Regions from separate parts of the Yersinia enterocolitica subsp. enterocolitica genome, predicted to be linked through region 3. Evidence: predicted binding sites of a transcription regulator. Region 3 holds the regulator's gene; each other region holds the start of a gene.

Region 1 (4,291 bases), 1.4 Mb from region 3:
ACTGGCACAGAATGAGAATGTACCACAAGTTAAAGCACTGTCTCATTTGCTCAAAAACCTGCGCGCCATTGATGCCCAGCTGGCTGGCATTGAATCAGAACAAGTATTAGCTGAAGGCCCACAACCTGAAAGTCGCTTATCCGACGATCGTCTCACCGGATGGAGTGATATCAAGCTGCGTATCAGCCGCCATCTGACCCCTCAATCCGCACTCTTCCGACATGCTGTGCGCATGTCCGTTGTACTCTGCGTGGGCTATGCGTTTATTCAGCTTACTGGCATGCGTCATGGTTATTGGATCTTGCTGACCAGCCTTTTTGTCTGCCAGCCCAACTACAATGCGACGAGACGCCGCCTCGCGCTGCGCATTATTGGCACCTTGGCAGGTATCCTTATTGGGCTACCCATCCTTTATTTTGTGCCGTCTATTGAGGGTCAGTTAATCCTGATTGTCATTACTGGCGTACTCTTTTTTGCTTTCCGCAATGTTCAGTATGCTCATGCAACGATGTTCATTACTTTGTTGGTTTTACTCTGTTTTAACTTACTTGGGGAAGGATTTGAGGTTGCCGCACCGCGGGTGTTTGACACGCTACTTGGTTGCGCTATTGCCTGGGTCGCAGTGAGTTTTATCTGGCCTGACTGGAAATTCCGCCAACTTCCTGCCGTGGTTCACAGGACACTAAATGCAAATTGCCGTTATCTGGATGCTATTTTAGTGCAATATTATCAAGGTAAAGATAACAGCTTGCCCTACCGTGTTGCCCGGCGTGATGCACATAATTGCGATGCTGAATTGGCCTCTGTTATTTCAAATATGTCAGCGGAGCCAAAGAATGACAAAGAGACTCAGGAAGCAGCATTTCGTTTACTTTGCCTCAACCACACCATGCTGAGTTATATTTCTGCATTAGGTGCTCACCGTGAAAAACTGACCAATACTGCCACGTTGAATTTACTCGATGATGCTATTTGTTATGTTGAAGGTGCTCTTGAACAAGAACAACCCGACAGTACAAAAATGACACAAGTATTAGCGGGCTTATTAACCCGGCTACAGAGCTGTAATCCTGAGCCGGAGAGCAAAGATCAACTGGTTTTACAACAAATTGGCTTATTGCTCGAATTATTACCTGAGCTTAGTGAACTTAATAAACGCATTGGTCAAGCTGACTAATGAAATCTCGGGCCAGTTTCCATCAATGGCCCTTCTCTATATTGTTTCATATTGCGCGACATCAGCCGGCTGAATGTGCATTTCAAACCATTCAATTAGCTCGCTACGCATCATTAGCGGCAACACCGCACAATGGTGGCCACTTATCGCGCCAGCCAGAGCCAATAATACATTGACGCCTAATGTGCGCCGTAACGTACGTAACTTCAGATAACAACGCTTAGCCCCCTCAAGCTTCAGCTCTGCCGCACTCTGAATACCGACTTTCCATAGTAGCCGTTCGAGGCTGGCACTAAGATTGGGTAAATCCTTCAAACGAACCGGGGGATTTTTTTTACTTAAAACTTCGGATTTAGCCCCTTGATATGACTGTTTTGCAAAGTGGCGCAATGCAAGATCATCGTCCCACAATGCCGAGTCAACCCAATAATAACGCAGTGAAACAGGAAGACCGCGTTTAGCATAAACAAGATTAACCATCCCTCTGGTGCGGAATAAATTTTCAACCAAATCATTAGCACGTAGATACAACTCCCCTTCCGAAACTACGGCAAACATAATGTTATTGGCTAACAGGCCATAACCACCAAATTGTGAGCGGACTGTGATTTGGCCCAAAAAATCAAAACGACACCGAGCCTGCATTATCTTGTTTTCTGATACTTTTTTCATCACTACTCCTTTAGTAAAAATCCTATCCAACGTCCCTTTTTAGTTGCAATAAGTGTAAGAGGAACAGCTAATTAGAAAATACGCAATATGGATAACTGAGCCAAACACAAAATCAACTTTTGCGTATTTACATCGCAATAATGCGAAGCGTCTTGTAAAAATTTAGTTGATCTTCGAACAAACAGTGACTACTGTATATACATACAGGACACCACAGGCGAGGTTCATCATGCGTACTCAATCACTAAAACCTTATAATGCTAATTATCATTCTCTTATTACCCGTGACGCACAGGAAAGAGTTGATGCACCAACCGATAGTGGCCTTATCAGTGAACTTGTGTACAGTGAAAATCAGCCTGCGGTAGCACAATTACTGCTTCCTTTATTACAACAGCTCGGTAAACAGTCCCGGTGGCTCTTGTGGCTGACCCCACAACAGAAATTGAGTCGTTTGTGGTTACAGCAATCAGGTTTACCAATGAGTAAAGTCGTTCAGGCGAGGCAGATCAATCCATTATCCACTGTTGATGCCATGGAAAAGGCGTTGTTGACGGGAAATTACAGTGTTGTTCTTGGATGGCTACCCGAATTGTCAGAAAATGACCGCATTAGATTGCGTATGGCAGCAAAGTTAGGGAATGCTTATGGGTTTGTTATGCGTCCTCTGAATGAGACAAAACTCGATCAAGGACAGTGCGCAACGTTAAAAATTCATTCTTCTTTGTATCATTAAGTAAATTTAGGATTTATCCCATGAATTATTACAATATTTAGGGCTTACTCCTGCAAAATCAGCATAAAGCGAGTCAGAATGCGGCTTGCGGCGGAAAATAAGGTCTAGGAAATACTACATTTCACTGCTAAATCGTTAAAGATTATGCACTATTTCGCTTTTTTTTCAGCCGGTTTATCACATCACACTTGTAACTTTCTCACCACGTTGTAGACTTTACATCGCCAAGGTTGCTCTAAAACGCCAAATTATACTGGCAGCGTGATTAACGGGAGCGTTAAAACCTTGACGAAGAATTTTAACCAAGGGCTTAGCTTTTAAAGCTCATTGCCTATTTGGATGATAACGAGGCGTAAAATGAAAAAGACAGCTATCGCATTAGCAGTGGCACTGGCTGGTTTCGCTACAGTAGCGCAAGCCGCACCGAAAGATAACACCTGGTACACCGGTGGTAAACTGGGCTGGTCTCAGTATCAAAATACTGGCACTGGCGGTATCTATGGCGACCAAGGCAATGACGGTCCAACTCATAAAGACCAATTAGGTGCTGGTGCGTTCTTGGGTTACCAAGCAAACCAATACCTGGGCTTTGAAATGGGATACGACTGGCTTGGCCGTATGCCTTACAAAGGCGACGTTCGTAACGGCGACTTTAAAGCACAAGGCGTTCAACTGGCTGCAAAACTGAGCTACCCAATTGCTCAGGATTTGGACCTGTACACCCGTTTAGGTGGTATGGTTTGGCGTGCAGACTCAAGCGCGTTTGACGCAGCTACTGGCGACCGTCAAAACAACCATGATACCGGTGTTTCTCCACTGGTAGCACTGGGTGCTGAATACGCATGGACCAAAAACTGGGCAACCCGTATGGAATACCAATGGGTTAGCAACATCGGTGATAAAGCTACCGTTGGTGCTCGTCCAGACAACGGCATGCTAAGCGTAGGTGTTTCTTACCGTTTCGGTCAGGAAGATGCAGTAGCTCCAATTGCTCCGGCTCCAGCTCCAGCTCCAGTTGTTGATACCAAGCGTTTCACACTGAAATCTGACGTGCTGTTTGCTTTCAACAAATCAACGTTGAAACCAGAAGGCCAGCAAGCTCTGGACCAACTGTATGCACAACTGAGCTCTATCGATCCTAAAGATGGTTCTGTAGTGGTTCTGGGCTTCGCTGACCGTATCGGCCAACCAGCTCCTAACTTAGCTCTGTCTCAGCGTCGTGCTGACAGCGTGCGTGATTACCTGGTTTCTAAAGGTATCCCTGCTGACAAAATCACCGCTCGCGGTGAAGGCCAAGCTAACCCAGTTACAGGCAACACCTGTGACAACGTGAAACCACGTGCTGCTCTGATTGAGTGCCTGGCACCAGATCGTCGCGTAGAGATCGAAGTTAAAGGCTACAAAGAAGTTGTAACTCAGCCACAGGCTTAAGTTTACTGCTTCCGTAAAAAACCCCGCATTGCGGGGTTTTTTTTATCGTGAAATTAAGAAAATCGAATCAAATCACATTTTCTTAATTTCACTATTTCTGCCGTGTTGATATTGATTCATATCCGTGCGGTTCAAACATCTTTACCAAGAATATCTTGCAAGTCCTGCTTCAACGACGACATCTGATTCTGATACTTCTCTTTACGTTCCGCATCTTCAATTAACTGAACAACTGTCTCTGACAGTGTATTACCTCGACGCCTTGCCAAGGCGGC
Region 2 (4,291 bases), 1.7 Mb from region 3:
CGATGTTTACTGATGGGCTAAATCGCCATCATCATCACTGTTAAGAATGTCTTTATCTGTTTGCTTCATCAATTGACTGGTAATGGTACCGGCTGTCATTGAACCGCTGACGTTCAATGCTGTACGGCCCATATCAATCAATGGTTCAACAGAGATAAGTAAAGCAACCAGAGTGACCGGTAAGCCCAGTGCTGGCAATACGATTAGTGCTGCGAAGGTCGCGCCACCGCCAACACCAGCAACACCGGCAGAGCTGATAGTGACAATGCCGACCAGTGTGGCAATCCATATTGGGTCTAGCGGGTTTATGCCAACAGTTGGCGCGACCATTACGGCCAACATCGCAGGATAAAGCCCGGCACAACCGTTCTGGCCGATAGTCGCCCCGAAGGATGCTGAGAAGCTGGCGATAGATTCTGGCACACCCAAACGGCGGGTTTGTGCTTCTACATTCAACGGGATACTGGCGGCACTGGAGCGGCTGGTAAATGCAAAGGTCAGCACCGGCCAGACTTTACGGAAGAATTTCAACGGGTTGATACCGGTGAAAGACAACAGCACGCCGTGTACCACAAACATAATCGCCAGGCCGAGATAAGAAGCCACCACGAAGCTACCCAGCTTGATGATGTCTTGAATATTAGAACCAGCAACCACTTTAGTCATCAATGCCAATACGCCGTAAGGGGTCAGTTTCATCACCAGACGTACCAGCTTCATCACCCAGGCTTGCAGCGTGTCGATAGCCACCAGCACACGTTGGCCTTTCGCAACATCATCTTTCAGTAATTGCAGGGAAGCTATTCCCAGGAATGTAGCAAAGATAACCACACTGATGATTGAGGTTGGGCTAGCGCCAGTTAAATCAGCAAACGGATTTTTCGGGATAAAGGACAACACTAACTGTGGAACCGTCAGGTCAGTCACTTTGCCAAGATAATTGCTTTCGATAGCACTCAAACGCGCTGATTCTTGTGTTCCTTGTACCAAGCCATCGGCAGTTAAGCCAAACAGGTTGGTGACCAAGACACCTACCAGTGCCGCGATTAAAGTGGTGAATAGTAATGTACCAATGGTCAATACACTGATTTTACCCAGAGATGCGGCGTTATGCAGTTTGGCGACGGCGCTCAGGATAGAGGCAAATACCAGTGGCATAACAATCATTTGTAGTAATTGCACATAGCCATTACCCACGATATTAAACCAAGTGATAGACTCTTTTAGTACTGGATTGTCTGCGCCATAGACCCATTGCAGGCCCAGACCAAAGAGTACGCCCAGCCCCAGACCTACCAAGACTTTCTTGGACAGACTCCATTGTTTATGCCGGGTTTGTGCCAATAGTAATAGCAGTGCCACAAATAACAGCACATTAATCACAAGCGGTAGGTTCATCCCCAAATCTCCAAATTATTATTTTAAATACTGGCTGCATATTCTAATTCTATTTTTGTTCAGAATAGAGCCAGGCACAGTCAACTGTGCAATTAGCTGTGTATGTTAGCAGTTCCTAAGAAGGGCTACTTATATCCAAAAAGAATGTTATATAAATTTTTGCCATGATTTGTATGGAATATATACAATTTGACGATTGTTTACCCATTAAAGTGTGATCACAATCTAAAATTTTTCAATTGTTCCATATAGGATAGCAGGGGGATCGTGGTATCAGTTTGCCAATAGACGGAAAAACAAACTAATAGAACACATAATACGCGTTCTAATTGATTACCTTTTTGTGGACGCAATAGTGGAATAGTAAAACGCCAACGGCATGGCCATAAGAGCGGTACACCCGCCGGTGTAATCATATCGGCCAACAGATGACTGAAATAGCCAACAATCATCGCGTGGAATGCATCTGCGGGAATTATCCAGTCGCGAGAAATATCCATTTGAAATAGTGCGATACCACCAATGACGGCCAACAGGCTATGAGTGAACCCCCGATGGCCAAATGCCCGGGCTATAGGTGTTGATATCCACTTTAGTCGCTGACCAAGGATTGATTTGGGGTGATCGATATCTGGCAGCAAGGAGGTTAACAGGGCGCCAGGGATAATATGCCACCAATCGCCATGTGCCAGTTCAGGCGTGAGGCCGACTTTTTTGGCAAAAATAACGCAGGCGACAGAAAAAATAAGGTGTCCTTCCCCTGTCATACTTGAATTCCGAATCTGTAGCTGTTGATTTATCCAGTATATGAGATTTTTAATGACATGAATAGCCGTTACGCTGTAACTAAATGTCTCATTTTACGTGCAATAAGAAAGAGTAAGCTAACCTGAGGCTTTGTAATGTAAACATCGGGCTTTGGGCTGAAATAGTGGGGTTAGATCTCGAAGGTGACAGCGCTACCATCACACTAACAAAAAGACAGAGCGAAAAAAGGGGAAAAGTGACCGGGAGTCAGCTTTTCCCCAAAGTAATACGGGTATGGGCATAATTAACAAATAATGATGAGGGTACTAATAACTACAGGTTCACCAACGACAACACATCTATTACAAAGTCAGAACTTAGAAGCTGTACTGCACACCAACACGGTAACGAGTTTGACGCTCATCTGTGGTTTTGCTGCCAGCAACGTTGCCGATGGCAACATATGGCTTCCAGTTTTTATCCCATTTGTATGCGACTTTCACATCATGACTCCACTCTTCTTTCTCTTTATTGGCCAGAATTTCGTCTTCGGATTTCTTGTAGTTCAATTCATATTCTGCTGAATAGTTTTTCAAGAAGTTGTAGGCAAACAACATAGTGAACTCGTGGCCTTTCTCTGTTGCTTTAGTCTGAGCCGGCTGGTTACGCTTGTAATATGGGCGATAACGCAGTGATGTTGAGAAGTCATCAGTAAATGACACTTTACCGCGCAGGTAAGGGCGGTAGTTATTAGAATCAGAAGAAGACTCTAATGAGAAACCAGGCTCCAACTGGAATGTTTTATTGAACTGATAAACATAACTGGCAACGACTTCGGTGCCATTACTCACTTGTTCATTGAAAGGTTTATTTGGTGTGGTATCAGAGCTGTGCTGGCCCCATTTACCTTCTAATGACAAACCAAAGCCATTAGCAAAACGGTTGGAAATCAGTAAACGATCTTTGTGATCAGATTTACTTGTATCTTTCATTTCGTGCCGGTAGTCAATTGTTGTTGCAACAGAACTAAAGCTGATTACAGATGCCACTGCCAGAGTCAGTAATTTAAATTTCATTTTTATATAATCCCAGGGTTATGGTTATTTAAATCAAAAGTCATTAACAAATCTATAAAAAATCAACATACGAATGAAAAACAATTCCATCAACAAAGAAACAATGTTTCATTTATTGTGAATGCATATTCTATTTATATTAATAAATATTTATGTGATCCAGATCTGTCTTAATGATTCTTTTTTTAAACATATATTAAATTGTGATGTCTGTCTGGTTATTATTTTATGGCTATAAAACAAAAGAACCCCGCCAAATTAATGGCAGGGTTTAATAGATACTTAAGTTAAATTAATTTAATTTATTAACGCATAGCGCGTTTCAGAATACGATCACCTTGTTTGTTAAAGTATTCTGCAGTTTCTTGCACGGTCTTCTGGCCATAATCGATATATTGAATTGCATCACCGAACAGTGAAACAATTTGCGGGTCATCAAAGTATGGTGAAGTTGTCATTTTATGCGGCAATTCCAGAGCCATATTTAAACCGGCAACAGAAGGATCTTCATCTTTAATTACGCCACTGGCACGCAATTGAGTTACCGCGGTAGCACTCAATGGTACGCCACGCTCCAGACCTAATGCTTCAACCCCTTCTTTACTGTTAAGTAAGAAGTTGATTAACATCGCACTTTCTTGTGGATGCTTAGTTGATTTACCAATGGAAAGCATCTGTGCTGGTTTAAAGAATAAACCGGCATCTTTTGCTCCTGGCAACATCGGATATGGACCAAGCACCAATTTGGCAGGTTTGGTCAGGTTATCGGAATACTTGGTTATGGTGGAGTTCCACATATAAGTACCCGCCCACTCACCATTAATCCACGGCTTCATTTCATACATATTGCTCTTGCCGAATGAAGCATAGTATTTGGTGGATGGCATAACATGATTATCTACCATGGTTTTATACATGGTAAAGAACTCAACCCACTGCTCAGGCGAATAAGCAAATTTCTTATTAGCTTCATCAATAGTAGGAATGTTATACTTTTGTGTCATATAAGAGCGGATTAACGCTAAAGTATCCTGATGCTCTAATACCACTGGATAATATTGGTCACCCAG
Region 3 (4,291 bases):
GGCGGAAGATCGGGCCAGCAGGCCAGAAATTAAGGTTAATACCAGCAGCAATATGCGGCGGCACCAGCCCCTGGTGATAAAGGACATAGGAGAGCAGCAGGTAATCCATGTGGCTGCGGTGGCAAGGTACATAGACGATTTCATGACCATCTTGCGCCAACTGCCGTACACGTTCTGCATTATGGACGTTAATCCCTTGATACAAGCGGTTCCACGTCCAGCTCAAAACCCTATCCGACAGACGCACCGCTTCATAAGAGAAGTCGGCAGCAATTTCTTCCATCAGCGTTATGGCGTTTTGCTGTGCTTTCTCATGGGAGATTTTCTTGGTGCGAGCTTCATCGGCAACCGCTTTTTCAATCGCCTTGGAGGTTAACAGCTTCTTGAACAGGTCTTGACGTGCCGGTAGGCTCGGGCCAACCGCAGCCAAACGCTGACGCGAGAAGTGCATCCGCGCTACGCGTGCCAATTTATGGGCAATCGTTTTATCTGTACCATGCTCACTGGCCATCCGGCGTAGTGAAACCGTGGTGGAGAAACGCACAAAGCTATCGCGACCCAGCCACAATACTGCAAAGAATTTCTGCACGCCGTTCAGTACGCGCAGATGTGGCGTACCGTGGCCTTCGCGCCCTGGAGAGCGGCCAAACATCACCGACACCGGCAGCATTTGAATATCCAGCTCCGGGTTGTTGCGATGCAGATCGAGATAATCGTGGAATATTTTTACCGATTCCTGCTTCGGGGCGTAGTAGCGAAACACCCTTGGGCCGTTATCGATAAAGACATGGCTGGGAAGTTGCACGCCATCGATTTCCAATGGAATCAATGGGTCGGGCAAATCCTGTGCCTGACACTGCGCTCGCAAAGTCAGTAAATCAGCCTTAGAATTGTAAGGCAAAACGTACAGAATAGGACGAGACGGGTCTAACCCTAACTCAGTCACAGGATCTGCCGGAATAACCTTGCTCTTTACCAACAGTTTAAGTGGTAAATTCAATAACTTATAATATATTTTACGCCAACCTGACATAACTACATGAAGCCTCTTGTTAGCAATTCGTCGCAAGGATACCAGAAACTGGTTTTGAGATCTGTGGTGATGAGACAACAGAAAGCGGCAAAAATCATCATTAACTTAAGATAAAGGCAATAAAAATGGCAAATCAGTCAACAGGATTAACCCGAATCTATAAAGCCGCTGGTTATTCTGTGAAAGGTTTAACCGCAGCCTGGAAAAATGAAGCCGCGTTTCGTCAGGAAGCAGTGGCTGCCATACTCGCTATCATACTGGCCTTCTGGCTGGATGTAGATGCCACAGCACGCATTTTATTGGTTGCGAGTGTGGTGTTAGTCATCATTGTTGAAGTCATCAATAGTGCTATTGAAGCGGTGGTGGACCGCATCGGCAGCGAACTCCACGAACTATCAGGTCGGGCCAAAGATATGGGATCTGCTGCCGTGTTTCTGGCCATTTTGTTGGCGCTATTTATATGGGTAACCGTGCTCTGGCAACATGTCGGCTAAGAATGAGATAAACATCGCTGTGGATGTAAACAGTGATTAATCCCTGTTTTTATTCACTCTTTGGTTCCCAATACCCGCTTACCTGTATATACTCACAGCAAGACTGTATAAACAAACAGGGGGCGGAATGAAAGCACTTACTACCAGACAGCAAGAGGTTTATGACCTTGTGCGCGATCACCTAGCGCAAACAGGTATGCCACCGACCCGTGCCGAAATTGCGCAGCGTCTGGGGTTTCGCTCTCCTAACGCCGCTGAAGAGCATTTAAAAGCACTGGCCCGTAAGGGCGTTATCGAGATTGTCTCCGGCGCTTCTCGCGGTATCCGTCTATTGATGGAAGAAGAAGATGGTTTACCACTGATTGGTCGGGTTGCCGCAGGGGAGCCACTGTTAGCGCAGCAGCATATTGAGGGGCACTATAAAGTTGATCCCTCCATGTTTAAGCCGAGTGCGGATTTCCTGTTGCGGGTAAATGGAATGTCGATGAGAGATATCGGTATTCTGGACGGCGACTTACTGGCAGTACATAAAACTCAAGATGTGCGTAATGGGCAAGTAGTTGTTGCGCGTATTGATGATGAAGTAACGGTAAAACGCTTGAAAAAACAAGGTAATATCGTACAACTTCTGCCAGAAAATAGTGAGTTTCAGCCGATTGTAGTCGATCTGCGTGAACAAAGTTTCACTATTGAAGGTCTGGCCGTTGGTGTCATCCGTAATGGCGACTGGATCTGATTTTCGCGTTTATCTATATACCCTTCATTAAGAAGGGTATATAAAGAATTTTACTCCTTTCATATTTAATTCAATCTAGTTTGAGAACATTCCGATAATAAGTTATTACTTGCTGTTTTAACTGAATATTACGAGGTTTTCCTTTCTGTTTATTTCTCAAGTTGCAGTCATTAATACTAATCTGACTTTAATTATCAGTATCCTCTGCTATAGTTATTCATACGGTAAGCGAAGCAACAAGTTATTATATTTTAAATTATTTACCGTGTTGAATTAAATAAACTGACTAATCCCAAGGTAACGGAGATATTATGAATAAAGATCAAGCCGACGGTAACTGGAAGCAGTTTAAAGGTAAAGTGAAAGAGAAATGGGGCAAGCTGACCGATGATGACCTGACAGTCATTGAAGGCAAGCGTGACCAGCTGGTAGGGAAAATCCAGGAGAAATACGGCTATCAGAAAGAGCAAGCCGAGAAAGAAGTGAAGGCCTGGGAAGATCACAGCAAATATCGCTGGTAGCAGCGTTAAACGGAATTAAACTGATATCGATATAAATATATCTGGCCTTTAGTTTTATAGAATAATCATATTATTCAATAACCATTCTTTTTTTATATTTTTTAAAATTCAAATGAGTGGTGACTTTAATAATTAATAATATTCTATAGGTATTCTATTTATATCGAGTTGACACAAGGAGGTGTCTTGTTTTACTTAAAGCCCATCCATATTTTCTACGGTTCTAATTCAGCTCATATTTATCCTGCCGCCTATCTGACGACAGTCTACTTTTACCACGAGATACTATTTCTTCTTTGTCACAATAGAATGGTCGTGATCACAATGATCATGGCTTTCGCATGCTTCAACTTCCCCACATTCCGCACATAAACCATGAGCTTCAACCACAGTATGGCGCAGGGTAAAGCCCGATTGTTTGGCCAGTTGCGCCAGAGATTCTTCGATACCAACAGTTGTCCGTTCAGTCACTATCTTGCAGCGATCGCAGATAAATAATGCCGAAGTATGAGTTGGCTCTTCAAAATGATGGCACAACACATAGCTGTTTGCTGATTCAACACGGTGAATAAACCCCTGCTCAAGCAAGAAATCCAATGCACGATAGACTGTTGGCGGTTTAGCTTGTGGTTCAGAAACACGCAGTAAATCCAACAGATCATAAGCACTGATCGCACCAGGTTGTTGCGCCATCAAACGCAAGACTTCAAGACGTTGCGGTGTCAGCCGGACGTTTCGTTGTTGGCACAGGCTTTCAGCCTGAGCAAGCAGCTTTTCCTGATTGATAGGGTTCATCATGTACATCCCGCAGCATTTGAATGGTATCGATTTTATCATATTTACAGCTAATCGCCGATAGATGAAAAAAATGGGATGTCGTGGAGTGTCACAACTTTAGCAAGTTGCAGCAGCTAGCCGCGGATTGCCATATGTTGAGCTACAACTATCACTCAGGCCGCCATCGTAAAGTTCTATGGTATAATCACAAATTCCTTCCCATTGTTTGGTTTGCTCAATGAGTAATATCAATGGGTAATTGATGCAGCCATAACCGATGAAACTACAGTAAATGTACCAAGCTCAGACTTTTTCCAGCACTCAGGCCGATAAGCCACATTACCCCCTGCAACGTTTCTCCGTCGCGCCGATGCTCGATGGGACGTACTAACAATAAATATCAGTAAGTTACAAATTCACGGGGTGCTATTGGGGTGCTGGTGGTCTAAGTTTTTCAACACCATCAATATTATTTGATCCGCGCCAACTCTGTTTTTGCTTCCCCGCGCCGCTTATCAATAAAGTCCGCTAAATCGTTAACGTGCACCATTCTGGGAGCCTTTTGTGAGTCACCGATACGGAAGGTGGGAACCGGCAGATCACCAGCGCCAGCTTTCTTATCTGCTGTTGCAGGCTTCATACCGAAATACCGCTCAGCAATATCGGACAGCGGGATCGTTGATGTTTCAAACTCAGCCATTAACAAAAATGTTGTATTCATACATACCCC

What was found. Region 3 encodes LexA, which represses DNA repair genes until DNA is damaged. Its sites were predicted from a motif close to TNCTGTATGTACATACAGNA; they were not measured.
Positions count from the first base shown of each region.
Region 1: a site for LexA is predicted at 2,039-2,058, ahead of sulA (SOS-induced cell division inhibitor SulA). Genes of this name have one in related genera too.
Region 2: a site for LexA is predicted at 2,185-2,204, ahead of FGL26_RS05840 (metal-dependent hydrolase). Genes of this name have one in related genera too.

Region 1 covers NZ_LR590469.1:1,503,069-1,507,359, forward strand. Annotated here, with positions in the region: gene yccS (YccS family putative transporter) at 1-1,177, shown strand, start outside; gene FGL26_RS07225 (TfoX/Sxy family DNA transformation protein) at 1,214-1,849, opposite strand; gene sulA (SOS-induced cell division inhibitor SulA) at 2,079-2,585, shown strand; gene ompA (porin OmpA) at 2,943-4,016, shown strand; gene matP (macrodomain Ter protein MatP) at 4,148-4,291, opposite strand, start outside.
Region 2 covers NZ_LR590469.1:1,243,873-1,248,163, reverse strand. Annotated here, with positions in the region: gene FGL26_RS05845 (L-cystine transporter) at 7-1,398, opposite strand; gene FGL26_RS05840 (metal-dependent hydrolase) at 1,617-2,165, opposite strand; gene FGL26_RS05830 (oligogalacturonate-specific porin KdgM family protein) at 2,523-3,221, opposite strand; gene FGL26_RS05825 (ABC transporter substrate-binding protein) at 3,527-4,291, opposite strand, start outside.
Region 3 covers NZ_LR590469.1:2,915,631-2,919,921, reverse strand. Annotated here, with positions in the region: gene plsB (glycerol-3-phosphate 1-O-acyltransferase PlsB) at 1-1,033, opposite strand, end outside; gene FGL26_RS13980 (diacylglycerol kinase) at 1,159-1,527, shown strand; gene lexA (transcriptional repressor LexA) at 1,655-2,263, shown strand; gene FGL26_RS13970 (CsbD family protein) at 2,575-2,784, shown strand; gene zur (zinc uptake transcriptional repressor Zur) at 3,070-3,579, opposite strand; gene FGL26_RS13960 (pyocin activator PrtN family protein) at 4,031-4,282, opposite strand.